DNA from 3 places in the Vibrio sp. YMD68 genome. Region 3 is predicted to be linked to each of the others. Evidence: predicted binding sites of a transcription regulator. Region 3 holds the regulator's gene; each other region holds the start of a gene.
What was found. Region 3 encodes MetJ, which represses methionine synthesis genes. Its sites were predicted from a motif close to TTAGACNTNTANANGTCTAA; they were not measured.

Region 1: the regulator MetJ is predicted to act here: its motif matches at 2,559-2,578, upstream of metA (homoserine O-succinyltransferase).
Region 2: the regulator MetJ is predicted to act here: its motif matches at 2,346-2,365, upstream of metH (methionine synthase).

The regions. Positions count from the first base shown of each region.
Region 1 covers NZ_CP124614.1:1,838,845-1,849,036, forward strand. Annotated here, with positions in the region: gene QF117_RS14425 (tripartite tricarboxylate transporter permease) at 1-1,520, shown strand, start outside; gene QF117_RS14430 (DUF3859 domain-containing protein) at 1,631-2,053, opposite strand; gene QF117_RS14435 (AAA family ATPase) at 2,029-2,424, opposite strand; gene metA (homoserine O-succinyltransferase) at 2,604-3,545, shown strand; gene pilW (type IV pilus biogenesis/stability protein PilW) at 3,751-4,512, shown strand; gene rlmF (23S rRNA (adenine(1618)-N(6))-methyltransferase RlmF) at 4,509-5,576, opposite strand; gene QF117_RS14455 (M48 family metallopeptidase) at 5,584-6,084, opposite strand; gene QF117_RS14460 (glutaredoxin family protein) at 6,241-6,468, shown strand; gene QF117_RS14465 (LysR family transcriptional regulator) at 6,504-7,373, opposite strand; gene QF117_RS14470 (MFS transporter) at 7,485-8,699, shown strand; gene QF117_RS14475 (DUF1415 domain-containing protein) at 8,893-9,444, shown strand; gene ihfA (integration host factor subunit alpha) at 9,663-9,959, opposite strand.
Region 2 covers NZ_CP124614.1:2,881,006-2,891,197, reverse strand. Annotated here, with positions in the region: rRNA gene QF117_RS19070 (23S ribosomal RNA) at 1-1,761, shown strand, start outside; rRNA gene rrf (5S ribosomal RNA) at 1,885-2,000, shown strand; tRNA gene QF117_RS19060 (tRNA-Asp) at 2,065-2,141, shown strand; gene metH (methionine synthase) at 2,414-6,091, shown strand; gene QF117_RS19050 (sodium:proton antiporter) at 6,193-7,500, opposite strand; gene lysC (lysine-sensitive aspartokinase 3) at 7,765-9,114, opposite strand; lysine riboswitch at 9,219-9,395, opposite strand; gene QF117_RS19040 (alanine--glyoxylate aminotransferase family protein) at 9,565-10,192, shown strand, end outside.
Region 3 covers NZ_CP124614.1:175,343-185,534, forward strand. Annotated here, with positions in the region: gene modF (molybdate ABC transporter ATP-binding protein ModF) at 1-978, shown strand, start outside; gene glpX (class II fructose-bisphosphatase) at 1,039-2,046, opposite strand; gene zapB (cell division protein ZapB) at 2,384-2,626, shown strand; gene metF (methylenetetrahydrofolate reductase) at 2,799-3,689, opposite strand; gene QF117_RS06785 (bifunctional aspartate kinase/homoserine dehydrogenase II) at 3,990-6,401, opposite strand; gene QF117_RS06790 (O-succinylhomoserine (thiol)-lyase) at 6,405-7,619, opposite strand; gene metJ (met regulon transcriptional regulator MetJ) at 7,896-8,216, shown strand; gene QF117_RS06800 (malic enzyme-like NAD(P)-binding protein) at 8,455-9,747, opposite strand; gene rpmE (50S ribosomal protein L31) at 10,178-10,192, opposite strand, start outside.

The DNA.
Region 1 (10,192 bases), 1.7 Mb from region 3:
ACGGAATTTTACAAGGGCTCTCTACCGCAGTGATGCCAATGAACATCATGATGGTGGTCGTTGGTTGCTTTGTGGGGACTTTTATCGGCATGCTACCTGGTCTTGGGCCAATTTCAGCCATTGCTTTGATGATCCCAATTACCTATGGCTTGGACCCTTCTTCAGGCCTTATCTTGATGGCCGGTGTTTATTACGGCGCGGTATTTGGCGGTTCAACCTCTTCAATCTTGATTAACGCACCGGGCTGCTCTTCGACTGTGGTGACAGCATTTGATGGCTACCCAATGGCACAAAAAGGCCAAGCGGGTAAGGCCCTTGCGCTGGCCGCCTATTCATCCTTCACTGGCGGTACGTTATCGGCAATTATGCTTCTTATTGCGGCGCCCGCACTTGCTAGCGTTTCGTTGAGCTTCCAATCTTCAGATTACTTTGCACTCATGGTCTTAGGCCTATCAGCTGTTGCCGCATTTGCTGGCCCAGGGCAAGTAGTGAAAGCATGGATGATGACGATTCTGGGGTTGATGCTTTCTACCGTGGGAATAGACAAAGGCGTGGGTGTAGAACGCTTTACTTTCGGCCTCACTGACCTAATGGATGGCTTTAGCTTCTTATTGCTTGCTATGGCGACATTTGCTCTCGGTGAAACGCTGATGGGGATATTAAAGCCAGAAAAAGACACCAGTGGCGAAGAAAATCAAATCATGGCCAATATTGGCAGCATGAAGGTTACAAAAGAAGAGTTCAAAGAAGTGGCTCCGGTCTCGATTCGATCGTCTATTCTTGGTTTCTTTACTGGCGTTCTTCCGGGTGCTGGCGCGACTATCGCTGCGTTTCTTAGCTACGGTATGGAACGAAGCCTCGCGCCAAAAGACAAGAAAAAAGAGTTTGGTAAGGGCAGCATTCGTGGTTTGGTTGCGCCAGAATCAGCAAACAACGCGGCATCAAGCGGTTCCTTTGTTCCTCTTTTAACATTGGGGATTCCAGGCTCGGGTACGACAGCCATCATGCTTGGTGCGTTAATCGCTTATGGGATTCAGCCTGGTCCACGTTTATTTGTAGAGCACCCAGATGTCTTTTGGTCGGTCATCATTTCTATGTACTTTGGTAACATCGTACTGGTTATTCTGAACCTCCCATTAATCCCTTACATTTCCAAGTTATTGGCTGTACCAAGGACGGTACTTCTTCCGATGATTTTGTTTTTCTCAATTACGGGGGTGTATCTCGTTTCATTTAACACCATGGATGTGTTCATCATGTTGATTGTGGCCATGGCGGCGATAGCGTTACGGCTTGCTAACTTCCCACTTGCCCCACTCTTGCTTGGGTTCATTCTTGGTGGATTAATGGAAGAGAACTTACGTCGTGCATTGATGATCAGTGATGGGGAATTGAGCTTCTTATGGGAACGTCCGATTACCCTGACCTTTACTGTCATCGCGGCCTTAGTTTTGATGAGCCCAATAGTGATTGGATTCATCAATAAGTTAAGATCCAAACCCGACACGGCTGTGCAGTGATTCATAACGCATCGTTTATATGAATAAAAACAGGCGCCTTTCACGGCGCCTGTTTTTTTTCTTTTTGATGACCACTACCTTGAAAAACGCTGGAGACGTCAAGATTTCGGTTAAAAGCCTCGGTGCTTCCAAAATTGCTGCTCATTCTTTCCAACTAAATGGAACGTTTTTTCAGCGACAACACGTCCCTGTAGCTCAATGGTCATTGTCCATTTACCCAACTTATCGTCTATCGGCTCCCACACTGTGTCACCTAAGTAGAAATCAAAGTCGTTACTGTTTATATATTCTTCACCGGTGAATGGTTCTAAAGGCTCGCCTTTTTTACTCAGTATCCCAGGGTGGTCGATGCAATAAGTGAACTTCTCGCCTTTGGCTTTTTTAATGTTGATGATAAGACCAAACTCTACATCAATCTCTGCTGGAACGTTGGTCGTAAACTCTTGAATTTTCGGTAAGTGTTTCGCTCGTGAATCCCATGTTGTGTATATACCGTATGACGATATGTCTATGACTGGCGATCGTTTTGCCATTGCTGCCACCGTTTCTTCATTCTAGTGATTGTTTTTTTGTCAACGTCATGAATATTGGCATAACTGCCCGTGCACTCTATGACGTCCAGTTTTAGGCCAAACTGACGTGCAAGGTGGTAATACGGCAGGATCTCCCAGCGACGCACGAAAGTATTGGACACAACAACACTCTCACCTTTAAAGAGTGCCTGTTCCGTCTGCTTAAAACACCATTCATGGGCATTCTGGATTAAGTCAGCATCATAATGATATTCCCCTTGAGCATTAATAAAAAACATATCGGCTTCAAAATGGGAAGCATTCATCGTCTGTGCAAGTGTCGATTTTCCAGAGCCTGGTAAGCCACGAATTAGGGTGAATGTTTGTGTCATAACGGTTTGCTCATGCTTTGTTCATTACTATAGGATCACTTATAGAAGTCGCCTTAGAAGTGATTATAGAAGTTGCATAGTAACGTAATTTAGATTCATTTTCCTATCGACATCTCATACCGATTACGTTAAGTTTGGATGTATAGACGTCCAAAACAAATAGCTTAGGGAGAAGAGCTGTGCCAATTAAGATCCCCGATCAACTGCCTGCATCCGATGTATTGCGCGAAGAAAACATATTTATCATGCCCGAGTCTCGCGCCTCAACTCAGGAGATTCGTCCGCTCAAGGTGTTGATCTTAAATCTTATGCCCAAAAAAATTGAGACTGAAACTCAATTCTTACGGTTGCTTTCTAACAGCCCACTACAGGTGGATGTAGAATTGCTGCGTATTGATGATCGACCAAGTAAGAATACCCCAACAGAACATCTGGATAACTTTTATCGCCAATTTGAAATGGTGAAAAATCGTAACTTCGATGGCTTGATTATTACCGGCGCTCCTCTTGGTCTTGTGCAGTTTGAAGATGTGATTTATTGGGATCATCTACAAAGCATCATGAACTGGGCCAAAAGTCATGTGACATCGACACTGTACGTATGCTGGGCGGCTCAGGCAGGGTTGAAGCTTCTTTACGACCTGCCAAAACGAACTCGAAAAGAAAAGCTCTCTGGCGTGTACCATCATAAAATTCACCAACCGTTCCACCCTGTTTTACGAGGTTTTGATGATACGTTTTTGGCTCCCCATTCTCGCTATGCGGATTTTTCTCCTGAGTTCCTAGAAGAGCATACGGAGCTGGATATTTTAGCCAGTTCCGATGTCGCTGGCGTTTACCTCGCAGCGACGAAAGACAAACGAAACGTTTTTGTAACAGGCCACCCAGAGTACGACGCGCTCACATTACATCATGAATACATTCGTGATTTAGGCGAAGGCATGGAGCCAGCAATGCCCATTAATTACTACCCAAATAACAACGCGGATAACAAACCGTGTGCCAGTTGGCGTAGTCATGGCCACTTACTGTTCTCTAACTGGCTCAATTACTGCGTTTATCAACAGACCCCTTACGATCTTGATAAGTTCAGTGAAGCCCACTTTACGAAAGATGATTAATAATCAACACCTTATTTACTCTTTAGTTAATAAGACACAAAAGAAACGGTCATTAATATGACCGTTTTTTTATGATTGCTAACTTGCTCGCATTGTTCCTTGCTCGGTATTTCTAACCGTAACATTCCGAATATGATGAATTTGCTAACAAGGAGCCCTTATGAACAAAAAGACACTTTTTGGTGTGTTGTCAAAAATTACCGCGATGCCCTCAAAGACCGCTGCTATCAACATAGCGACGAGCGTAGTTATCGGCACAGTGATGAGCATAACAGGTTGCGTGACAGTCACAGAAGGCAACGAGACACCGACAAAATCATCGTCAATTGACATGGCGGAAACCCGTTTAGCATTAGGGCTTGGGTACCTTGAAAAAGGCAACATGATCAGAGCGAGAGAGAACCTAGAAAAAGCACTCAAGCATGCCCCCAATTACTATCGAACTCAACTTAGCATGGCCCATTATTATGAGGCGGTGGGCGAGCCTAAATCGGCTGAAAATATCTACAAGACGGCTCTTCGTCAACACCCTAAAAATGGCAATGTGCTCAACAACTACGGTACCTTTCTGTGTAAGCAAGGAAACGTCAAGCAAGCGGATGAGTACTTCAATCGCGCCGTCAACCAACCCTATTACTATCTCATTTCAGGCAGCTACGAGAACGCGGCTTTATGTGCCTTAAAAGCGGGCAATACGGTTCAGGCAAAAACGTATTTTGAACGCGCATTGGACCATGATCCAAATCGTGCCCGCTCACTCTTACAATTAGCAAAAATAGAAATAGAACAACAAGAATTCACCGATGCAAGGATAAGGCTAATGCATTTCCATCAACGTTTTGGGCTGCGAGCATCATCGTTAACCTTGTCGGTCGAGCTAGAAAAACAAGCTGGCAATACCGCTTTAGAAACAAAGTACCAGCGCCAACTGAATGATCTGATAGCGAAACAGTCTTCAATGAACTAACTTTTCAGCTTGAGCCACTTTTGTCGCTGTGGTGCCGTTTTAAACGTCCACGCGACAAAACGGCTGATCTTTTGCCCTTGGCTCATTTCTACGACTTTCATTTCCAATGCACCTATCTTTTCTAACGTCTTTTGCATCCACTTAACGTTCTCTTTTTTAGAGATCAGCGTGGTAAACCATAATACCTGATGGCCAAACTGTTTGCTTTCAACGGCCATGTTTTTGATAAACTCAGCTTCGCCACCATCGCACCAAAGTTCTGCTTTTTGGCCACCAAAATTGAGGGTTGGAGCGCTGGCTTTTGACGGTTCTCCTGCTCGTTTTAACGTGTTTTTTAACGTGCCCTTTTTCGCTTTATTAGCATTCAGGTTATTAATTTTTCGCTGACTGCCCTGCTCTGCCTCTTGTAACGACTTATGAAAAGGAGGGTTGCAGGTGGTAATGTCATAGAATTCTCCTGCCTTTATCACCCCTTCAAAAAAGTGCTGACCGTTTTGTTGAAGACGACACTCGATATTGCGCTGTAGCCGTTCGTTATTCGCCACGATCTTATTGGCGTTTTCCACTGACACTTCATCAATGTCACTCGCCACATATTGCCAACCGTAGTCGCACACGCCAATAATTGGATAGATACAATTTGCCCCAACACCAATATCAAGCGCTCTGACCAAAGCGTGCTTGATTGATTGACTCTCAGTCGATAGCAGCTCCGCAGCGCGATGAATATAGTCCGCTCGGCCGGGTATAGGTGGGCAAAGATACCCTTTAGGAATGTCCCACTCTGTCACTTTATAGTGATGCGCTAGTAACGCTTTATTCAACAGTTTGACCGCTAACGGATCTGAAAAATTAATGCTCTTCTCACCACGTGGGTTGTTGATAACGCATGGCTTCAATTGAGGCAGAGCAACCATCAACGCTTCAAAATCATAGCGACCATGGTGCTTATTTTTCTTATGCAGACCGGCTTGGCTGGTCACGGTTTGCACGTTCATTGCTGATGACTGACCCATCGTTTTTAACTGGCCGATCGCTTTATTGTTTTTTCTGGTTGGTTTCATATCGACATTACTTATCTTTAAGGTCTTGATAAATCATAAATAGACGCGCATCCAATTCAAGCTGATGGTAGTCCGCTTCCATATGACAGCACAGCTGATAAAAGGCCTTATCGTGGTTCTTTTCTTTAATGTGGGCAAGTTCATGAACCACTAGCATACGCAGTAACGGTTCTGGTGCCGTTCTAAAAATACTCGCAATCCGAATTTCATTCTTGGACTTTATCTTGCTGCCATGCACTTTGCTGACATAGGTATGAAGACCAAGTGCATTGTTGATAAGGTGTATCTTACTGTCGTAAATGACTTTGCTCAGCGGCGCGGTTTTCTTCATGTAACGATTTTTAATGGCCATCGTATAATCAAAAAGGGCTTTCTCGCTCTTAATCGTATGGTTTTGTGGGTAGCGAGATTCAAACCAAGTGACCAGCTTATTGGCTGAAACCAATTGTTCGACCTGGGAAACAATATGCTCTGGATAGCCCTGAACATAACGAAGTGATGGATGCATAGTTAAGATAACGACCGTGGCTGTTGGCCGCTAAGTTTATCGGATTTGGCTTAACGATTCATTGATTTTGTCAGTGTGACTTTTCTCAGTGCGTAATTTCGGCTAAACTCCGCGCTTGAATTTTCGCCCTTAGTGGTCACCAATTAAGAGTCCGTTATGAAACGTTTAGTCCTGTATGTCGCCGATAAATGCCCTCATTGCAAAGATGCTCAACGTTATCTTGATTCAAAAGGTCTCAAGTATCGTCTCACCAATGCCAAAATGCAAAGAGGCCGAAAAGAGCTACAGGCGATGGGTGCACGCTCGATCCCTGTTCTTAAAATTGGTGATCAGGTGATGGTAGGTTGGGACCAAAAAACGTTTGATAAAATGTACCGCTCGTAATCAAACCCAACTCTTTCTCTAGACATACTGCTTCTTTAGACATACTGCTTAACAAAGTCGATAAATGTTCTATCGGCTTTCGATTGATACCCATCTTTTCGCCACGCCAAAGCCAAATCTATCTTTACAGGCTCTTCAAATGGAATGCCCACCACGCCTTGTTCATTGTCGGTGACGAGTTTCAATAGCGCAGTAATAGCAAATTCTCGTTTTACAATATTCAGTATCATTGGGATCAAGTTGGTTTCAAAAGAGAACTGCGGAGTAAACTGATTTTCGATAGACACACGATCAATAAACTCTCTGTGAAAATAGCCCGGCTTAAACATCACCAATTCATGTTGAAAAAACTCGGAATACGACATTGAACTATTCTGTGCCAAAGGATGGGTTTCAGACACGACGGCAACCATCTCGCCGGTCACTAGGTAATCGGTATCGAGATCTTCCGGAATGTCGTTATTCACAATGACCCCAATATCCAGCTCTCCATCCAATAGCATTTTCCGAATTGACTGCGTTCCTGCATCGACCAGTGTCAGTTTTAAGTTTGGGTAATGAGATTTAAAAGCCATCAAGATGTCAGGAAAAAAGTAAGACCCCATCATACTAGGAGCCCCTAAGCGGACCTCTCCTTTTTCCAATCCGATCAGTTCATCCATAGCGAGCTTGGCATCGTCTAACTGTTGTAAAATACGCTTCGCATGGTCGAGTAATACTTTCCCTTCATGGGTGAGTTCTACTTTTCTGTCTTGCCTCTTAAAGAGCACCACGCCAAGTTGCTGCTCAAATTTTTTTATCGAGATACTTAAGGCGGGTTGAGCAATATGTAACGCCTTCGCTGCCATCGTAAAATGACCAAGCTCTGCAACCTTGACGAAGTGTTTGAGATGACGAGTTTCCATATCATTAACTTTTTATATCGAGTCGATAGTTTTAATATATTTTATTAATCACAAATTCACTGCTAATTTCATCACATTACCCCGAAATTCATTGGCGTTCAGGACAAATAAATGGCTGAGTTTGGCAGTACCCGCTATAAAAAAATCACCTTAAGCTTGGCACTGGGCTCATTCTTGGTGTTCTGCAACCTTTATCTATTTCAGCCAATCCTTCCTTTGCTCGCCAAAGAATTTACGGTATCAGAAACTCAAATTAACGGATTGTTTGCTGCGTCTACCTTTGCGCTTTCTATTTTCCTCGTACCCTGGGCCATCTGCTCCGAATCTTTTGGCCGTAAAAAAGTCATGCTAGGGGGCATTTTTTCTATGCCTTTGATTGGCTTATTGATGCTTCTTAGCGACAGCTTTTGGCTACTGCTCCTGACCCGAGGATTAATGGGGGTGGCGTTGGCCGCGTTTGCTTCCGTGGCCGTTGCCTACATGGTTGAAGAGCTAAGCCCTAAGGCATTTGGCCAGGCGATTGGGGGATACATTGCCGCCAATTCTCTCGGTGGCATTAGTGGCCGCATACTCGGCGGCACGCTTACCGAAATGTTCAGCTGGCAAACTGCCGTTGCAACCATGGCCATCTTCACGTTCATAGGCGCTGTGATTGTTGGGCTGCTACTACCAAACCAGGACAACTTTACTCCCCAGCGTGGTCTTTTTTTCCACCATAATCGAGCGTTGGTGAAACACATCAAAAACAAGACGTTGTGGTTTGCCATGCTCATTGGTGGCATCAATTTCGCGCTTTTTGTTAATCTGTATTCCGTCATGGGCTTTCGCTTAGTCAGTGCCCCACATTATCTGCCGATTGGCGCTGCCTCTTTGATTTTTCTGTGTTACTTAGCAGGAACTCTTAGCTCGAAATTAACTGGGAAATGGGCTCAACATAAACAGCCTATTTCAGGGATGGTAACCGGAAGCATCATCAGCATGCTGGGTATGTGGGCGGCACTGGTTGATCACTTACCCATGATGGTCATTGGGTTATTACTGGTGAGCTTTGGTGCATTTTTTACGCATACCTTAGCGTATTCATGGATTAGCCAAAGGGCCGAACACGCGAAAGCAACGGCAACCGCACTGTATCTTGTTCACTACTATATAGGTGGAAGCTTAGGTGGGTTCTTTCTTATCTATTGCTGGCAACACGGTGGATGGTTGAGTGTCACCATGGGTGGCATGGTTCTCTATCTTGGTTTGTTTGCTCTTTGCTATGCTCTCTATCGACAAACGGTATCGTCTCGGACGTTGGCCGAACCTCACCCAACACACCGATAAACGATACTTAATCTGTCAGTTGGACAGCCGTTAAATAAGTAATGGAAGAAGTGTTTTAAGCAGCGATGTTAAGCAGTAAAACAAGCACCATTTTTACTCATTCAAAGCGTCATTTCTGGTATTCTATTCGTTCTAATATCTGGAGACGCACGGTGCTGACTCCCGCAGAAACGGTTTAAGTAAAGATACCCCTATGGACAACTATCAACTCGCAGAAAAACAGACTCAGCAATGGTTAGAAGACGTCATCGTTGGTCTTAACCTGTGTCCTTTCGCACACAAGCCGAATAAGAATAAACAGATTAAAATCGCAGTCACCGACGCCACGACGGAAGAAGCACTGCTTGAACGTATTTTGGAAGAATTTCAGATTCTCGACAGTAAAGATGCCAAAGAGCTAGAAACAACTTTGGTTGTGATTCCCGATATGCTTCAGGATTTCATGGATTACAACTTTTTTCTCGACTGGGTTGATGGGCTGATCAAACAGCAAGACTATGAAGGAATTTACCAAGTCGCGACATTTCATCCGGATTATTACTTTCACGGGACCCAACCCGATGATACCGAGAATCTGACTAATCGCTCTCCTTACCCAACCATTCATTTAATCCGTGAAGAGTCGATGGAAAAGGTGCTCAAACACTATCCCGATCCTGAAGCCATACCCGATAACAATATTGCTCGTGTTGAGTCTTTATCGCAGGAAGAAAAACAGCAACTGTTTCCGTACCTTTTTCGCTAATCGATTCAAAAAATCACAATGCGTAAACGTTCACGCTTAAATGATGCTATAAGCGAAAAGGAAAGGAAGAGAAGCAGAGAGAAAAAGCGAAAAGAATTGAAAATTCAATGAGTATGAGTGCTTTCAACTTCATCGATTGATAAAGCCTAAAGGATGTTCATTTATTGCCTTAAGCCAGATATAAAAAGACCACGCTAGGCGTGGTCTCAATCGATCAGCTATTTGTCAACTTTGATATTCTCTACGCGGGCTTTTAGTTTTTGTCCCGGACGGAATGTGACAACACGTCGAGCAGAAATAGGAATGTCTTCGCCAGTTTTAGGATTTCGACCTGGGCGTTCGCTTTTCTCTCGAAGGTCAAAGTTACCAAAACCAGACAGCTTTACCTGCTCGCCACTTTCGAGTGCTTTTCGAATTTCTTCGAAAAATACTTCAACCGTTTCCTTGGCATCCCGTTTACTGTATCCAAGTTTTTCAAACAGGTTCTCAGCCAGATCGGCCTTTGTGAGCGCCATAAAACTCCCCTTAAAGCTATGTTTAACATTACTGCCAGATGGCAGCGCCAAAGCATTTTGCCTAGCCAATCAACAACATATCGGCTTTACCTTGGAAAGTGTATGCCAAGCTTCTGATTTTCGCCAACTTTTTTCTAAGTGTATGGAACTATCAATAAATATAAATTGAATCAATAAACACATCATTCAAGATATAAAACCAAAAATACAAAATTAAAAAAGAATTTATAGGA
Region 2 (10,192 bases), 640 kb from region 3:
AGCTATACACCGAAGCTGCGGCTGCATACTTTGTATGCGGGGTAGGGGAGCGTTCTGTAAGCGGTTGAAGGTGGTCTGTAAGGGCTGCTGGACGTATCAGAAGTGCGAATGCTGACATGAGTAACGATAAAGGGGGTGAAAAACCCCCTCGCCGGAAGACCAAGGGTTCCTGTCCAACGTTAATCGGGGCAGGGTAAGTCGACCCCTAAGGCGAGGCCGAAAGGCGTAGTCGATGGGAAACGGGTTAATATTCCCGTACTTCTTATAATTGCGATGGGGGGACGGAGAAGGCTAGGTGGGCCTGGCGACGGTTGTCCAGGTTCAAGTACGTAGGCGGAAAGTTTAGGTAAATCCGGACTTTCTTAACGCTGAGATACGATGTCGAGCCACTACGGTGGTGAAGTCATTGATGCCATGCTTCCAGGAAAAGCCTCTAAGCTTCAGATTATAAGAAATCGTACCCCAAACCGACACAGGTGGTCGGGTAGAGAATACCAAGGCGCTTGAGAGAACTCGGGTGAAGGAACTAGGCAAAATGGTACCGTAACTTCGGGAGAAGGTACGCTCTTGGCGGTGAAGTCCCTTGCGGATGGAGCTACTAGGAGTCGCAGATACCAGGTGGCTGCAACTGTTTATTAAAAACACAGCACTGTGCAAAATCGTAAGATGACGTATACGGTGTGACGCCTGCCCGGTGCCGGAAGGTTAATTGATGGGGTTAGACTTCGGTCGAAGCTCTTGATCGAAGCCCCGGTAAACGGCGGCCGTAACTATAACGGTCCTAAGGTAGCGAAATTCCTTGTCGGGTAAGTTCCGACCTGCACGAATGGCGTAATGATGGCCACGCTGTCTCCACCCGAGACTCAGTGAAATTGAAATCGCTGTGAAGATGCAGTGTACCCGCGGCTAGACGGAAAGACCCCGTGAACCTTTACTACAGCTTGGCACTGAACATTGAACCTACATGTGTAGGATAGGTGGGAGACTTTGAAACTTCGTCGCTAGATGGAGTGGAGTCAACCTTGAAATACCACCCTTGTACGTTTGATGTTCTAACGTTGGTCCCTTATCGGGATTGCGGACAGTGCCTGGTGGGTAGTTTGACTGGGGCGGTCTCCTCCCAAAGAGTAACGGAGGAGCACGAAGGTGGGCTAAACACGGTTGGACATCGTGTGGTTAGTGCAATGGCATAAGCCCGCTTGACTGCGAGAATGACAATTCGAGCAGGTGCGAAAGCAGGTCATAGTGATCCGGTGGTTCTGAATGGAAGGGCCATCGCTCAACGGATAAAAGGTACTCCGGGGATAACAGGCTGATACCGCCCAAGAGTTCATATCGACGGCGGTGTTTGGCACCTCGATGTCGGCTCATCACATCCTGGGGCTGAAGTCGGTCCCAAGGGTATGGCTGTTCGCCATTTAAAGTGGTACGCGAGCTGGGTTTAGAACGTCGTGAGACAGTTCGGTCCCTATCTGCCGTGGGCGTTGGAAGATTGAAGGGGGCTGCTCCTAGTACGAGAGGACCGGAGTGGACGAACCTCTGGTGTTCGGGTTGTCACGCCAGTGGCATTGCCCGGTAGCTAAGTTCGGAATCGATAAGCGCTGAAAGCATCTAAGCGCGAAGCGAGCCCTGAGATGAGTCTTCCCTGGCACTTTAAGTGCCCTTAAGGGTTGTTCAAGACTAGAACGTTGATAGGCAGGGTGTGTAAGTGCTGTGAGGCATTGAGCTAACCTGTACTAATTGCCCGTGAGGCTTAACCATACAACACCCAAGGGGTTTTGTGGACTCAATAAAGAACATTGAATGCGTGTTTGAACTTTTATAATCAGTTTTCCAGATTTTTTGCTTTCACTTTTTAAAAAGTGAAGACAAAAGAAGAATTTGCTTGGCGACCATAGCGTTGCGGACCCACCTGATCCCATGCCGAACTCAGAAGTGAAACGCAGTAGCGCCGATGGTAGTGTGGGGCTTCCCCATGTGAGAGTAGGACATCGCCAGGCTTTAATTTCGTTTCTAGACAGCGTTTAGAAACAGATGGACACTTGCTTAGCAAGTTGCCACTGCGGAGTGGTAGTTCAGTTGGTTAGAATACCGGCCTGTCACGCCGGGGGTCGCGGGTTCGAGTCCCGTCCACTCCGCCATTATATTGAGAAAGCCCAAGTCGAAAGACTTGGGCTTTTTTACGTTTGAATACGATCTAAATGCTCAAAATCCAGTAGCAATATCTTCTATCTTTCCATTCTGATTTTTATCCCTTATACCCTATAGCCAACATTGCAGCATGACATCAAATCGATAAAATACCCTTTGGAGATAAATCTATTCTAAGACCCGTTCTTTATTGTTTAGACGTCTAGACAGCTGAATAGACTGTGGTAGGATGTAAGGTATAAAAAAGGAATGAGGCTGTATTGTGGGAAGTAATGTAAAGCAACAGATTGAAGCACAATTAAAGGAAAGAATCTTACTTATCGACGGTGGCATGGGCACCATGATTCAAGATTTTAAGCTTGAAGAAAAGGATTATCGCGGTGAACGGTTTTCTGACTGGCATTGTGATCTTAAGGGAAATAATGACCTGTTAGTTCTTTCTCAGCCTCAAATCATTGAAGATATCCATGGCCAGTATCTAGAAGCTGGGGCTGATATCCTTGAGACGAATACATTCAATGCAACCACGATCGCAATGGCAGACTACGAGATGGAAAGCCTGAGTGAAGAGATTAACTTTGAAGCGGCTAAGCTCGCTAGAAAGGTTGCTGATGAGTGGACTCAAAAAACACCACATAAGCCAAGGTATGTTGCAGGTGTTTTAGGCCCTACAAACCGAACTTGTACCATTTCACCTGATGTTAATGATCCCGGGTTTCGTAACGTAACCTTTGATGAGCTTGTCGAGGCTTATTCTGAATCGACACGTGCGTTGATCAGAGGTGGTTCAGATCTGATTTTGATTGAAACGATTTTCGATACGTTGAATGCCAAGGCATGTTCATTTGCTGTTGAATCGGTATTTGAAGAAGTGGGCATCACATTGCCGGTTATGATCTCAGGTACCATTACCGATGCTTCTGGGCGTACCCTTTCAGGGCAGACAACGGAAGCTTTTTATAACGCCTTACGCCACGTAAAACCTATTTCATTTGGCTTGAACTGTGCGTTAGGGCCAGACGAATTACGTGAGTATGTTAGTGAGTTGTCACGTATTTCAGAATGCAGCGTCTCAGCACACCCTAATGCTGGTCTACCTAACGCGTTCGGTGAGTATGACCTATCCCCTGAAGATATGGCTGAACACGTAAAAGAGTGGGCTGAAAGTGGATTCTTGAATCTTATTGGTGGCTGTTGCGGCACAACACCTGAACACATTCGTCAAATGGCCGAAGCGGTCGAAGGTGTTACTCCTCGACAGTTACCCGATATTCCAGTGGCGTGCCGTCTTTCTGGTTTAGAGCCTTTAACCATCTCTAAAGAATCCCTATTTGTTAACGTTGGTGAGCGAACGAATGTCACAGGTTCTGCTAGGTTTAAGCGTTTAATTAAAGAAGAACTCTACGACGAAGCGTTGAGCGTTGCCCGTGAGCAAGTCGAGAATGGCGCTCAGATCATCGATATAAATATGGATGAAGGCATGCTCGATGCGGAAGCATGTATGGTTCGTTTCCTTAATTTATGTGCATCGGAGCCAGAAATCTCGAAAGTACCGGTGATGGTCGATTCATCAAAGTGGGAAGTCATTGAAGCGGGCCTTAAGTGTATTCAAGGCAAAGGTATTGTTAACTCTATTTCTTTAAAAGAAGGCAAAGAGAAGTTCATAGAACAAGCTAAATTAGTTCGACGATACGGTGCTGCGGTTATTGTGATGGCGTTTGACGAGGTCGGTCAAGCCGATACACGTGAACGAAAAGTAGAAATCTGTACTAACGCATACCATATACTGGTTGACGAAGTTGGCTTCCCACCTGAAGACATTATTTTTGATCCAAACATATTCGCCGTTGCTACAGGGATTGATGAGCATAACAATTATGCTGTCGATTTCATTGAAGCGGTCGCCGATATTAAGCAAACCCTGCCTCATGCGATGATTTCTGGCGGCGTTTCAAATGTGTCTTTCTCTTTCCGAGGGAATAACTACGTTCGGGAAGCGATTCACGCCGTGTTCCTCTATCACTGTTTTAAACATGGAATGGATATGGGGATCGTGAACGCGGGTCAATTGGAGATATACGATAACGTCCCAGAAGACTTACGCGAAGCGGTTGAAGATGTCGTTCTTAACCGCCGTGATGATTCGACCGAACGTCTTCTCGATATCGCAACTGAATATCTTGAGCGTGCCGTTGGAAAAGTTGAAGATAAGTCCGCCCTTGAATGGCGAACATGGCCGGTAGAGAAACGGTTAGAGCACTCTCTTGTTAAAGGAATTACCGACTTCATCGTTGAAGATACCGAAGAAGCACGTTTGAATGCGGCGCGTCCAATAGAGGTGATTGAAGGCCCGTTGATGGATGGCATGAATGTTGTCGGTGATTTATTTGGCGAAGGTAAAATGTTCCTTCCTCAGGTGGTTAAGTCTGCAAGGGTAATGAAGCAAGCTGTTGCTCATTTAGAGCCATTTATCAATGCAACTAAAGATGTGGGTGCGACTAACGGCAAAATTTTATTGGCGACCGTTAAAGGGGATGTTCATGATATCGGTAAGAACATTGTAGGCGTTGTGCTTCAGTGTAATAACTACGATATTATTGATCTCGGTGTTATGGTCTCTTGTGAGAAGATTCTAAAAGTTGCGAAAGAAGAAAACGTCGACATTATTGGCCTCTCTGGGTTAATTACGCCATCTCTAGATGAAATGGTACATGTAGCTAAAGAGATGGAGCGTCAAGGTTTTAAGCTTCCACTTCTTATCGGTGGAGCAACGACCTCGAAAGCGCATACTGCGGTCAAAATTGAACAGAATTATTCAGAACCAGTCGTTTACGTCAATAATGCATCTCGAGCCGTAGGTGTCTGTACATCGTTACTGTCTGATGAATTAAAACCAGCATTTACATCAAAGCTCGATTTAGATTATGAACGTGTTCGTGATCAGCATGCTCGTAAAACCCCCCGCACTAAACCAGTGACATTAGAAAAAGCCCGTCAGAACAAAGTTGATATCGATTGGGCTACTTACACACCACCCGCGCCAGAAAAACCGGGTATTCATGTTTTCAAAGATTTTGATGTGTCGGTTCTGCGTCAGTATATCGATTGGACTCCATTTTTCATGACTTGGACATTAATGGGGAAATACCCTGCCATTTTAGATCATGAAGAAGTCGGTGAAGAGGCGAGACGTCTTTTCAAAGATGCGAATGACTTACTCGATCGCGTTGAGAAAGAGAAGCTTCTCGAAGCGAGAGGGATGTGCGGTTTGTTCCCTGCGAACAGCGTTGGTGACGATATTGAAGTGTACACCGATGAGTCACGTACAGAAGTTCTTAAGGTATTGCATAACTTGCGTCAGCAAACGGACAAACCGAAAGGTTTTAATTATTGCTTATCTGATTACATTGCACCCAAAGAGAGCGGCAAAGCGGATTGGATTGGCGGTTTTGCAGTAACCGGTGGTATTGGCGAAAGAGAATTGGCTGATGCTTACAAGGCGGCAGGTGATGATTACAACGCGATCATGATTCAAGCTGTTGCGGATCGCCTTGCGGAAGCTTTTGCTGAATATTTGCATAAAGAAGTTCGTAAGGATATTTGGGGATACGCTCCAGATGAAGATCTAAGTAATGACGATCTGATCCGCGAAAAGTATCAAGGGATTCGCCCCGCCCCCGGTTATCCGGCATGTCCAGAACATACCGAAAAAGGAACGCTATGGGAGATGATGAATGTTGAAGAAGCGATCGATATGTCATTGACCAGCAGTTATGCGATGTGGCCAGGCGCATCAGTATCAGGAATGTACTTTTCTCATCCTGATTGCCGATATTTTGCCATTGCTCAAATTCAACAAGATCAGGTTGAAAGTTATGCTGAGCGTAAAGGCTGGGACATATTGGAAGCAGAAAAATGGTTGGGCCCTAATATCAACTAATGCTTTTGTCGTAACCTAGGACATTAAAAGAAAAGAGCTGCCAATTAGGCAGCTCTTTGTATATAGACGGCTTTATACACAGAGATTACAGAGAAGCTGACTTACTTTATAGTGCCAGTGCTAGAGTCTGATGAGGTGTCTCGTTCTGCTTGTTTGGCTTTCTCAATCATGGGCGTAATCGTAGAGCCCTGGATCAAAATAGAAAAGACAACAACAGAATAAGTCATGACCAAAATGATCTCCTTCACATCAATCAGCTTGTCAGGTATCACCCAGATCCCAGAAGGTATGGAAAGAGCCATTGCTAAAGCCAGCCCACCTCGTAGTCCTCCCCAGGTGAGTATTCTCACTGACCAAGGGTTGTAACTGCGAAAACGTTGGAAGCCGAGATAGGAAACAAAAACACTGAAGTAACGAGCAAACAGCACCAATGGAATTGAGAACGCCATTAAAATCCAATCTTCTTGGTGGAATTTAAAAAGCAGCATCGACATGCCAATCAAGAGGAACAAAATACCATTCAAAAACTCATCAACGAGTTCCCAAAAATGATCTAAGTGCTCTTCACTCTCTTTTGAGAATCCGGTAAAACGAGTCCAGTTGCCAATCATGATACCCGACACCACCATCGCTAAAGGCCCAGAGACATGAATGATATCCGCAAAGACATACCCTGCAGTTGGGATTCCGATGGTCAGTAATAATTCCATAGAATGATCGTCAGTGGCACTGATCAAGTAATGAAAAAGAAGCCCGAGAACAAAGCCATACGCGATTCCTCCAAGAGCCTCTTGGGCAAACAATAAGCTGACACTTCCTATAGTTGGAGTTTCTGTCCCAAACGCGACAGTAAAAATAGTGACAAAAATGACTAAACCAAAACCGTCATTAAATAAAGACTCCCCTTCTATTTGTGTCGAGATTCGTTTCGGCGCATCAAGTTTTTTTACAATCGCCAAGACAGCAATCGGGTCTGTTGGGGAGATGAGTGAACCAAACAACAAGCAATAGACAAAATCAAAGGGAATGCCAATCAGTTGACAGAACCCATACAAGATACTGCCAATGAGAAACGTCGAAATCAATGTCGCCCCCAATGCTAAAGCGGTAATTTCCCATTTTTGGTCTTTCAGGTTTGGCAGCTTAATTCCTAGGCCACCGCCGAATAACAGAAACCCAAGAATGCCTTTTAGGAGAAAATCTTCAAAGTTGATACTGGCAATGGTGGTTGTCGCGATTTCTGTCAATTGAAACCAGTTATTTTGACCCACTATTAAAATAGCCAATGACAGCACCATCGCTCCTGCTGTAATCGCAATGGTGGTTTGCATCTTTATTATTTTATTATTGAGAAACGCAATCAACATTGCCGCTGCAGAGAGAAAGCAAAGTGTGTAGTAGATGGACATGGGTTCATGACTTTGTAACAGAATATGTCGTGAAATTTTCAACGCTGCTAGCTCAAATAGCAATCATTTTTTGTCATGTTTGCGTTAGCAATGACTCAGCGATCTTTATAGACCGTTGATGTTCAGAAACAAAAACGGATAGATTCTGAGATAGGGAAGCTTCAGAAGCTGAAGTAATGTGTTTAGTGGTTTGTATTGCGTGGGTTTTTTAAAACGAATGGCTATAAATGCAGGGCGACTCTAATGAGCAGCCCTGCATTTTCATTATTCAAACAATTCAGCGTGAAGCTTTTGAATGGCCGATTTAGAATCAGCTTCATTGAGTAAGAAACATAGGTTATGAGCGCTTGCTCCATAACAAATCATACGTAAATTGAAGTCTTCTAGCGTGCCAAATACCTGCTTTGCATAGCCTTTACTTCCACTCATGTTATTACCAATTAAGGCCACCAAGCAGAGACCATGTTCGACTTCCACATGACACAGTTCTTCCAGTTCAATGCGTGCCTGCTCAGGAAGTTGTGGCGCGCCGCCTGCTGTGTCTGTTTGATCTAACGTTAATGAAACACTGATTTCTGACGTTGTGATCAAATCGACGGATATCTTATGCTTAGCCAAAATTTCAAACACTTTGGCAAGAAAACCGTACGCATGAAACATATTGGCGCTGCGAAGGGTCACCATTGTTTGGTTTGTTCGTAAGGCCAATGCCCGAAACAGTGGAGAAGACTCTGCGTGGTGACGAATCCACGTGCCGCCACGTTCAGGTTCTTTTGACGACCCAACAAATACTGGGATGTCATGGCGAAGTGCGGGAACTAACGTTGATGGGTGAAGGATTTTCGCACCGAAGTTCGCCATTTCTGAAGCTTCGCTAAAGCTAATTTCAGGAATCGGTGAAGCTTTAGGCGCTATTCGAGGGTCGGTGGTATAGATACCAGGAACATCAGTCCATATCGCGAGGCCCGAAGCTTCAACACTTTCCGCGATCAGGGCTGCGCTGTAGTCACTGCCACCACGGCCTAATGTGGTCGTATTGCCATCGGCATCTGAACCGATAAACCCTTGGGTGATAACAACGTATTCTTGGCAAAGTGGCGCTAATTTATCTTTCGCTAATGCAGAGATGTCTTCCAGTTGCGGTTCAGCACGGCCAAAGGTTCCATCTGTTCTCAGTATTTCTCTAATATCAAAGCGAACAGCATGAATACCGCGCTCTCTCATCACCTGAGTCAGGATGTAGGTCGACATCAACTCACCACACGCTACCAAATGGTCAGTGAGTTTGGTACTCGCCTGGATGGAAGCTGCTTCAGCTAGGTTTGCGACCGTCTCTAAGATGGCATTCACCTCAGAGGCCGCTTCTGCTCCATCACTTAGGCTGGATATAATCGAATCATGGATGGCGGCAATGTTTTGTAATATGTCACTGCGTCGCTCTTGGTCTGCAACACCGTTGGCGAGTTCAACAAGTAAATTAGTGACTCCAGAGCATGCGCTGCTAACGACAAGCTTAGTTTCTGGATTGTTTTCGATAATAGCAGCACAACGGCTCATTGCTTCAAAGTTGGCTACACTGGTCCCACCAAACTTGGCGACATTGAATGCGCTCACAGCATTTCTCCTACAACGGGTAAAAAATAAACAGGTTGATAATAACCTAATGTTCTTTAGTGAAGAGAATCGTTGAGCGAAAAAGAGGTGCGTATAGATAGATTGACCTCAGAAGCTCATCACTAGGCGGTGCTAGTGACAGTTAAGGGGATTCAGCCCACTTAACCGATAAACATAACCCTTACATTACGTTTACCTCGGCACTGCTCCCCATGGATACATTGTATTGGAATTAAGGCTCCACAATATATCTGCCTGGGCAGTGCTCCTCTTCTGCATAAAGCCTGTTCATTGAACGGTTTTGTCGGTTGAATGTCAATGGATATTTGTTACCACGAATTAATTACAAAGTGTGATCATCATATTCACACTAGACTTACGCCGCATTGATAGCGCTAGGGATTTGATCTAGTGTAGTTACTCAAACCATCGTGTAAGTAAGGAGCATACATGCCAATTCAAAGTTTTATCCCCCCTCAACGGATACTTATGGGGCCTGGGCCATCGGATATTTCTCCCCAAGTATTACAGGCTTTAAGTCGCCCAATTGTTGGCCATTTAGACCCGTTATTTATTGGCATGATGGACGAAGTGAAACAGCTACTTAAATACGCTTTCCAGACCGATAATGAGTTTACTATTGCCGTTTCTGCCCCTGGTAGTGCTGGCATGGAAGCGTGTTTTGTTAACCTGATTGAACCAGGAGAGAAAGTCATCGTTTGCCGCAATGGCGTGTTTGGTGATCGAATGCGAGAAAACGTCATACGTGCAGGTGCTGAAGCCATCGTTGTTGATGATGAATGGGGTGCGCCTGTCAGCCCTGATAAAGTAGAGCAAGCGTTTAAAGCGAATCCGGATGCAAAAATATTGGCATTTGTTCATGCGGAAACGTCTACCGGTGCGCTTTCTGATGCTCAGGCACTGAGTCAAATTGCGAAACAGCATCATGCTCTTACTATTGTAGATGCCGTCACCTCGTTGGGTGGTGTGCCATTAAAAGTCGATGAATGGGAACTCGATGCAGTTTATTCGGGAAGCCAAAAGTGCTTATCTTGCGTGCCAGGGTTATCCCCGCTGA
Region 3 (10,192 bases):
TACACCGGGTTAGACACCGAACACCGCGCCGCTCTGACAGAATTGCTTAATCAATGTTCCAGCCAAATGCAGTTAGTGATCATTACCTCTCGGGAGGATGAATTACCGAAGTGTATTACCCATGTCGCTCTGTTTGATCACCAACGTTTAACACAAACCATGACCGAAAAAGAGTGGTCTTCCCATCCGATTCGACAACAAATTCAAGCCCTTTCAGAGCAAAAAAGTGATGCGTTACTGGGGATGATGGCTGAAAAAACACCCAATGAAAAAACGAGTGAACCGCTGGTGTCCATGAATAATGTCAAAGTGGAATACCTCGATGGCGTTATTTTCAAAGACTTCACTTGGCAGATGAACGTTGGGGAGCATTGGCAAATACGTGGCCCCAATGGTTGTGGAAAAAGCACCTTGCTGGGTTTGATTCTAGGTGATCACCCTCAATGTTATTGCAATGACATTCATGTATTTGGCATGAAGCGCGGCAGTGGTGAGAGTATCTGGGATATAAAACGTCAAATAGGTATCGTTTCATCCGCACTGCATCTGCAATATCGAGTTGGGTGCCAAGCGTTGGATGTGTTGTTGTCGGGTTTCTATGATTCCATCGGGCTTTACGATCAACCGAGTAAAAAGCAAATTGAAGCGGCGCATCAGTGGTTAGATGTCTTGGAAATGCGTGAATTTGCTAAGATCAGTTTTCGCAGTCTCGACTATGGTCAGCAACGGTTATTGCTGATCGGACGCGCCCTGATCAAACAACCTGCATTGTTGATTCTTGATGAACCGTATCAGGGGCTCGACTTTATTAACCGTAAGTTAGTCTATTTTGCACTGAATCGAATTGCTAAGGCGAACCTGAGCCAGCTTTTGTATGTCACGCACTACAAAGAAGATGCGTTGGATGCAATCACACACTTTGTCGATTTTGTACCGGATAGAGAAGGGCATAAAGCTGTTATTACGCATATCGAGTAATATAGAGTTGATCAAAAAAGGCTTCATTCTAAAACGAAGCCTTCTATCAAAATACTCTAATTACAGAATGTGATCGCGTACTTCAGGGTCTTTACGCTCTAGGTAGTGAATCGATTTAATACGACGGATGGTACGGCAGCGGCCACGGATGACTAAGGTTTCCGTCGTCGCGATATTTCCTTTACGGGTAATGCCTTCTAGAAGGTCACCTTTAGTGATGCCCGTTGCGGCGAAAACCACATCGTCACTGCGCGCCATATCTTCCATTTTAAGCACGACATTCGTAGCCACGCCCATTTCAGCACAACGCTTCAGTTCTTCTTCACCAAACTTACGGTTTTCTTCGGTATCGCCTTTTACTTCATGGCGAGGGATCAGCTTACCGTGCATGTCACCATCGAGAGCACGAATAACCGCAGCAGACACCACACCTTCAGGCGCACCGCCGATGCAGTACATAACATCGACTTCGCTGTCAGGCATACAGGTGAGAATAGACGCCGCCACATCACCATCTGGCACAGCGAAAACGCGTACGCCCATGGCTTGCATTTCTGCGATCACTTTATCGTGACGAGGCTTAGCAAGCGTGGTGACAACCAATGTATCTAACGTTTTACCGAGTGCTTTCGCAATATTTTCAAGGTTTTCTGCTAGCGGTTTATCAAGGTCGATGCAGCCTTTCGCACCAGGGCCAACCACGAGTTTTTCCATGTACATGTCAGGCGCTTTTAAGAAGCTACCTTTCTCGCCCGCAGCAAGAACAGCCAGTGCATTCGATTGCCCCATAGCGGTCATGCGAGTCCCTTCGATAGGGTCTACCGCGATATCAACGGCATCACCGCCTTTACCTACATTTTCACCAATGAAAAGCATCGGCGCATCATCAATTTCACCTTCACCGATCACGATCTCGCCGCTAATGTCGGTTTTATTGAGTAGGCTGCGCATAACTTCAACCGCTGCACCGTCAGCAGCAATTTTATCGCCACGGCCAAGCCATTTGTAACCTGCTAATGCAGCACCTTCGGTAACTCGTGAAAATGCCATTGCTAAGTCGCGTTTCATGATGACTCCAAATATGAAAGGGAAAAGGAAAAATTCGGCGAGATTTTAGCACATCAAAAAGGAAACGTTTGCTTTTTTGTCTAATGGCCATTCAGCGCATGATATTTTCAAACAAATTGAAGCGTGAACCTTGGCTTGGTCAGGTGTTTGTCAATATGCGTGTGTTTTTTGAGCGAATGATATAAATTATCGAATATAGCGCGTGTTTATCGGCTCGCTGCTGAGTAGAATGGGGGCAATAGCAACACTCACCAAACAACGACTTAAGCACACATCCGTTTAAGCACACATTCACTTAAGCAAGTAACGACTTAAGCAAATAGAAAGGTAGGCTAAAATGTCTTTTGAAGTATTAGAGCAATTGGAAGCAAAGATTCAAACAGCGGTAGATACAATTTCACTGCTACAAATGGAAGTAGAAGAGCTAAAAGAAGAAAAGCAACTGCTAGAAAACGAAGCGAATGAGCTAAAAGCAAACCGTGAAGCTCTAGAGCAAAAAACAGAGCAGATGCAACAAGAACAAGCGGCATGGCAAGAACGTATCCGCGGCCTATTGGGTAAAATGGATGAAGTAGAGTAGGCGCTCGCTTACTTTTTCTTGAGCTTGTAAATAATTTTTTGAAGCTTAATGAGCTTTCTTGGAAGCCGGATTCGTTTGCTTTACAGCTAGATGGGTTTTCTTTGAATTTATAATAAAAACGCCAGCGATGATTCGTTGGCGTTTTTGTTTTTCTGACCGCAGGCGAATTCTATTACCCTTGTGGGCGAACACCGAGCGTATGACAAAGTGCGTACGTCATTTCAGCGCGATTTAGCGTGTAGAAGTGGAAATCTTTAACACCTTCACGGCTTAAAATTCTCACCATATCGATCGCTTGGCTGGCTCCGACTAGTTGGCGTGTGGTTGGGTCGTCGTCTAGACCTTCAAACTGTTTTGCCATCCAGCCCGGGACTTTTACGTTGTTCATCGCGGCAAAACGAGACGCTTGTTTAAAATTCGACACGGGTAAAATACCTGGCACAATTTCAACATCAATCCCAGCTGCGACACAGCGGTCACGAAAACGCAGGTAACTTTCGACATCGAAGAAGAATTGAGTGATGGCACGATTTGCGCCTGCATCCACTTTGCGTTTCAGGTTGAGAAGATCAGATTGTGCACTTTTCGCTTCAGGGTGAACTTCAGGAAACGCAGCCACAGAGATATCAAAGTCATGGCGTTCTTTCAGGAGCGTCACAAGATCTGATGCGTACATGTCTGGTGCACCGCCACCAGGTGGAATGTCGCCACGAAGTGCCACAATGCTTTGAATGCCATTATTCCAGTAATCATCCGCGATTTGGATTAACTCATCACGAGAGGCGTCAATGCACGTTAGGTGAGGCGCAGCAATCAAGCCGGTTTGATCTTTAATGTCTTTGATGATGGAGTGCGTACGGTCACGCTCGCCAGAGTTTGCGCCATAAGTAACAGAAACAAACTTTGGTTGTAGAGTTTTCAGGCGGTGTACAGAGTTCCATAGTGTTTCTTCCATCTTTTCACTGCTCGGTGGAAAGAACTCGAATGACACATTAATGTTGTCTGAAAGCTCAGCAACATTTTGGTTTAATGCATCTATGTGACCTGCGTGTGTGTATCCCATCTTACTCTCCCTGTGATCAATGTAATCACCAAACTTTAAAATCGACGTTTAGACGTCTATATGTCCACAGGATGTAATGAAAGCGATTTAATGTCAACAGTCTAACTATGAATTTTTTTCATGTTGATAATGAGCCAATCTCAAGTAGAGATGAAGTCGCTATTCAATGAGTTATGCAAGTAGGTATTCAAGCAACCATTAAGGCAACCATTGAGGCGATGAGTAGGATGATGCAAGAAAAGAGGGGAAAAAATGGGCTAGATAATCTCTAACCCAATTATTGACATGAAATAGTCCAGGTTACAGTAGGCTCGACAATAGGTTCAGATCCGATTGAATCGCTCCCGCCGTGACTTCTCGCCCTGCGCCAGGGCCACGAATCACCAGTGGGTTGTCTTTATACCACTTACTTTCAATCGCAAAAATATTGTCGCAAGGGAGCAGGTTGGCGAGTGCGTGCTCTTTGTTGAGCGCTTCAATACCAACGGTTGCTTTGCCGTTCTTCTCGAGTCGAGCAATGTAGCGCAGTACTTTATCTTCACGCTGAGCTTTTTCCAATCGCTCGGCCAGAATCTCACTCAGTAGAGCACTCTTATCTAGGAAGTCATCCAGCGGGAGGCCAGCCAGCTCTTGAGGCACTAACGATTCCACTTTGACGTTTTCAGGTTCAATATCAAGGCCGGATTCACGGGCAAGGATAACCAACTTGCGCATAACGTCTGACCCATCAAGATCAGAACGCGGATCGGGCTCTGTTAACCCTTGTTGCCAGGCTAAATCAACCAGTTCACTGAAAGGAACCGAGCCATCAAACTGCTGGAATAACCACGACAGTGTGCCCGAGAAAATGCCAGACAGCGCCATGATGTCATCGCCACTTTCACGAAGATCGCGAACCGTGTGATTGATCGGTAAGCCCGCCCCCACGGTGGCATTGTATAACCAATGGCGGTTGATTTTACTGAATGCATCCTGAACTTGATGGTAATAGTGACTGGATGCGGATCCTGCCACTTTGTTTGCTGAGATAAGGTGCATACCGTGTGCAGCAATGTCGAGATATTGATTGGCAAGCACTTGGCTAGCGGTGACATCCAGGACGATTACATCATCGTAGCCCTGAATCGCTCCTAGTCGCTCAATCCATTCTTTGCCATTGTGAGTGACCGATTCATCGTTAAATCGCTTCTCAACGCTGCTTGCATCGATTCCTTGCTCATCAAACCAATACGTCTGGCTGTCGATGACGGCAACGAGGTTGAAGCTCATTCCGCGGCGTTTTTCTAACTCATTTTTTTGGACAGAGAACAACTCAAGCCAACTACGGCCAATATTGCCCTTGCCGCATAACGCAATCGCGACACGTTTCTGTGCCTGGAAAAGTTGAGTATGAATCGCATTGACCAACGGTGTTATCGGCGTTTTGCGTGTTACGGCCACAAGACTTAACCCCGATTGAGATTCAGAGATGAACTCGACCGGTGAAGCTTTCAGTTGTTGGTAAAAGCCGTAACAGTGATTCGGGTTTTTCGCCACGCCCGCACCGACGGCAGCGACAAGGGAATACCCTTCTTTGAGTTTGATTTCCGCTTCTATCGCGGCATCTTGCAGGTGGCTTAAGGCACCGCTAGCAATTTCGGCGGTATAAGCAAGACGCAGTTTGTATTGATCAGGTTGAGCTTCATAGGCCAGCGGTTCAAGCTGGGCGCGTTTTAGGCTTTGTAGTACTTCGGTTTCTACGCGTTCAAAATCGTGGCTGTGAGCAAAGGAAAGCTGAATCAGCAATACTTCGTCAAGTGAGGTGATGATTTTTGCACCACGACCAGAAGCCAGTACGCGTTCAATGCGTGTTGACCCTGATTCGGCTTGATAGCTGCAACGTAAATGAAGATCCATGGTGCTTTGAGCGACAGGTTGCAAAGTACGACTGTGCAGTACGGGCGCAGCAAGCCGAGCCAGTTCACTGGCTTCATCTAATCGAAGCAGCGGCAGTAAGCAAGCATCGCTAACAATGCGGGGGTCGGCACTGTATACGCCGGCCACATCGCTCCAGATGGTCACCTGCGTGGCTTCGGCTAATGCCCCGATAACGGTGGCTGAATAGTCCGAACCATTACGGCCAAGCAGTATGGTATGGCCTTCGCTGTCTTGCGCCATAAACCCAGTGATGACGACACGATGATGTGTATGTTGAGCCAACACTTCTTTAATCAGTGGATACGAGCTGGCTCGATCGACTTCTGGCTGAGTACCTGCTTCTGCACGCAAGAAAGCACGAGCATCTTGAGCAACGGCATTCAGTGCATTTTGTGAAAGCAAAGCCGCCAGCAATCTTGCAGACCAGACTTCACCGTGACCTAAAATGGCCGCACGTTGCGCCTCTGTCAGTGGCGCGGTCAGTTCACCAAGCGTACTAAATTCATCGCTGAGTTGAGCAATTAAACTGTGTTGTGCATCACCCGTAAGAAGGGCGTTAATCAGATCAACTTGAAACTGCCTTAGCGCCTGTAATTCTTCGTGTGCGAGTCGACCGTCTTTGGAAAGCGCATCCACAAACGCGATTAATCGGTTGGTGGTTTTGCCTGCCGCCGAGACGACCACCAGATCTTCAGAACCTGAATACTCTTTGAGAATATTGACGACGCGACGGTAACATTCAGGATCCGCGAGGCTGCTTCCACCAAATTTGTGCAGTTGACGTGAAATGGTCATGAATTACGCCTCTTTCTCTGAAGGGGGTGTATTTTGAGAATCCGCGGCATCGCCAGTAAAGTCGGCGGCTTTTTGAAAGGCTTGCTTGAGGTCATCGATCAGATCATCGGCATCTTCTAGACCAACCGAGAGGCGAAGAAGTTGCTGAGAAATGCCAGCTTCAGCAAGCGCTGCTTCCCCCATGGCTCTGTGGGTCATGGAGGCGGGGTGACAAATCAAGCTCTCAACACCGCCAAGCGACTCTGCCAGTGAAAACAGTTCGAGTTGTTCAACAAAGAACTTTAATTGCTCAAAGGTTCCGCCAAACTCAAAGCTCAGCATAGAACCAAAGCCTAACTGTTGTTTTTTGGCAATCTCATGGCCCGGGTGGCTTTCTAGGCTCGGGTGATAAATGGTTTTCACTAAAGGTTGACGTTGAAGTTCGACTAAAATGGTTTGCGAGCTTTCTTCGTGCACACGCATGCGCGCGCCCAATGTACGAATGCCGCGTAACGTCATGTAGCTATCAAAAGGCGTACCTGTAGCGCCAATGCAGTTGCCCCACCATCCGAGTTCTTCCGCATGCTCTTCGGTTTTGGTGATCACAACGCCACCAATCACATCGGAGTGACCATTGATGTATTTGGTGGTTGAGTGAATAACAAAGTCAGCGCCAAGCTCTAAAGGCTTTTGGAACACCGGAGTTAAAAAGGTATTGTCGACCGCGACTAATGCCCCGACTTGTTTGGCTTTTTGGCATGTTTTCTCAATGTCGACCACACGTACTAAAGGATTTGATGGGGTTTCAATCAGAATCAGTTTTGGTTTTTTAGCAATGGCCGCGTCAAAGGCTTTGGTATCCGATTGATCAACAAATTCCACCTTGAAGTCACCTTTAAGGCTTCGCGTATTAAACAGGCGGTAAGTGCCACCATAGCAATCGTGTGGAGCAACGATAAGATCATCTGGCCCCAAAAATGTTGATACCCAAAGGTTAAGTGCAGACGTTCCACAGTTTGTGACCACCGCGCCTTTTCCTGATTCTAGCTCAAACAAGGCGGTTTCAAGCAACCCGCGATTTGGGTTTCCAGAACGTGTGTAATCGTATTTAGGCACTTCGCCAAATGCAGGGAAGCCGTAATTGGTTGAGAGATAAATAGGTGGCACCACAGCGTGATGTTGCGTATCTGACTCGATTCCCGTACGAACTGCGATTGTTGCTGGTTTGCGGGTGCTCATAAATCCTTCCTTTGTGTATGGCTATGCTTTTTGACGCTGCTATAATGACTCTTAAAGGGCAATACGGCTATACCTAGTTAGTTAGATGGATAGACCTAGGTATATGGATAGTTTCAGGTTGCTATAAGTTATTCCCTTCCTTATTTTTGACACTTTACTTATCAAAAATGAAGACGTCAACACTTCTAGACGTCTATATGTCTTTGCTTATAGACTTAAATCCGGCTAAAATTGCCCCTCAACTTAAATACCCTATGATAATAACGAAGGTGCGCAATGGCAGATTGGAATGGTGAATACATTAGTCCATACGCGGAACACGGCAAAAAAAGCGAACAAGTAAAGAAAATCACAGTATCGATTCCGCTAAAAGTACTGAAGGTATTGACCGATGAACGTACGCGTCGTCAGATAAATAACCTACGCCATGCGACCAACAGTGAATTACTGTGTGAAGCTTTTCTTCATGCTTATACTGGTCAACCGTTACCGACGGATGAAGATTTACGAAAAGATCGCCCAGATGATATTCCGGCAGAAGTGAAAGCACTGATGACGGCAATGGGGATTGAATTTGAAGCCTACGATCAAGAATAAAAAGGGCTCAGCTAGCTATTATTTCATTGGCTAAGCGTTACGCGAATAGTGTCGTTAGCGCAGTTAGGCTATCGCTTGTTGTACCGACATTTTAAAATGGTACAGAAACAAAAAAACCGCAGTGACTTTATAAAAAGGCTGCGGTTTTTTAATGCTTGGAATACCGTTAGCAAAGAGCGTCGATTACGACGCCATATAATTGCCTAGCATCTAGCATCTAGCATCTAGCATCTAGCATCTAGCTTTCTAGCATGTAATTTTCTGGCATGTCGATTCGAGCTACTCCAGATTCAACCGCAGCCACTGCCACCGCTTTTGCTACGCGAGGCAACAAACGTGGATCCATCGGTTTTGGAATGATGTAGCTTGACCCGAACTCAAGGCTATCAACACCTGCGGCTTTTAATACCTCGGCAGGCACGGGCTCTTTAGCCAGTTCTCGGATAGCTTTCACCGCGGCTAATTTCATTGAATCATTGATTTCGCTTGCACGTACATCAAGAGCGCCACGGAAGATGAACGGGAAACACAGAACGTTATTGACCTGATTTGGGTAGTCACTGCGACCAGTACCCATAATGAGGTCGCTACGAACCTCATGGGCAAGTTCAGGTTTGATTTCTGGATCTGGGTTGGAACAGGCGAACACGATCGGCTTATCAGCCATCAGTTTTAGCGCTTCAGGTGGCAGCAAGTTTGGCCCTGATACGCCTAAGAATAAATCAGCACCTTCAATCACATCTTCAAGGGTGCGCTTATCGGTATTGTTGGCAAACAGCTGTTTGTATTCGTTTAAGTCATCACGACGTGTGTGAATCACACCTTTACGGTCAAGCATGTAGATCTTTTCGCGCATGGCACCACACTTGATCAACAGTTCCATACACGCCACCGCTGCTGCGCCCGCACCCAGACAAACAATGGTAGCCTCTTCCAACTTTTTGTCTTGCAGTTCAATTGCATTCAGCATGCCCGCTGCGGTAACAATGGCGGTACCGTGCTGGTCATCGTGGAAAACAGGCACATCACAACGCTCAATCAGGCGACGTTCAATTTCAAAACAATCCGGTGCTTTAATGTCTTCTAAATTGATGCCACCAAAGGTATCGGCAATGTTAGCAACGGTATCGACAAACTCGTCAATGGTGCGGTGTTTCACTTCGATATCAATAGAATCTAAGCCAGCAAAGCGTTTGAACAACAGCGCTTTGCCTTCCATAACCGGTTTTGAGGCGATTGGCCCTAAGTTACCTAAACCCAAAATTGCGGTACCGTTAGAAATGACTGCAACCATGTTTCCTTTCGCGGTGTACTTGTAAACATTGTCTACGTTCTGCGCGATTTCGCGAACAGGCTCTGCAACACCAGGGCTATAAGCCAGTGCCAGATCTTCCGCTGAATTAGCGGGCGTTGTGAGTGCAACGGCAATTTTACCTGGGTTCGGGAATTGATGGTAATCAAGAGCTTGTTGACGGAAGGCTTCTTGTGCAGATAACTCAGCAGAGTTTTCTTGACGGTTGTCATCGGACATAGGGTTAGGTACTCATCGAAAATGTGGCCATAGGGGGAGACCATTCTAGAGTATGTAAGTCAACCTGCCTAGGTCAGAATGCGAGTCATATCATTAATAGTTATGAATGGACTACTGATAAGACCAGATCTGGGCTCACTGAGTTTATTTAAGATAAAGAGGATGAGAGGAGTAAAATAGGAAGACAAGAAGGGAAGTGAATAAGAAGAGGAAAAGCTAGGATGAGAAGAGGAAGACAATAAAGAAAAAGATAGGAAGAGGGGGGGAGTATAGGAAGAAAAGAAGGGAAACGAATAAAGAAAAGGAAAAGCTAGGATGAGAAGAGGAAGACAATAATGAAAAAGATAGGAAGAGGCGATGAGATTAGAACCACAGACACAAAAAAGGACGCCTGAGCGTCCTTTTTCTTAATTAGGTATAGCGCGAGCTATTACTTGCTTGAAAG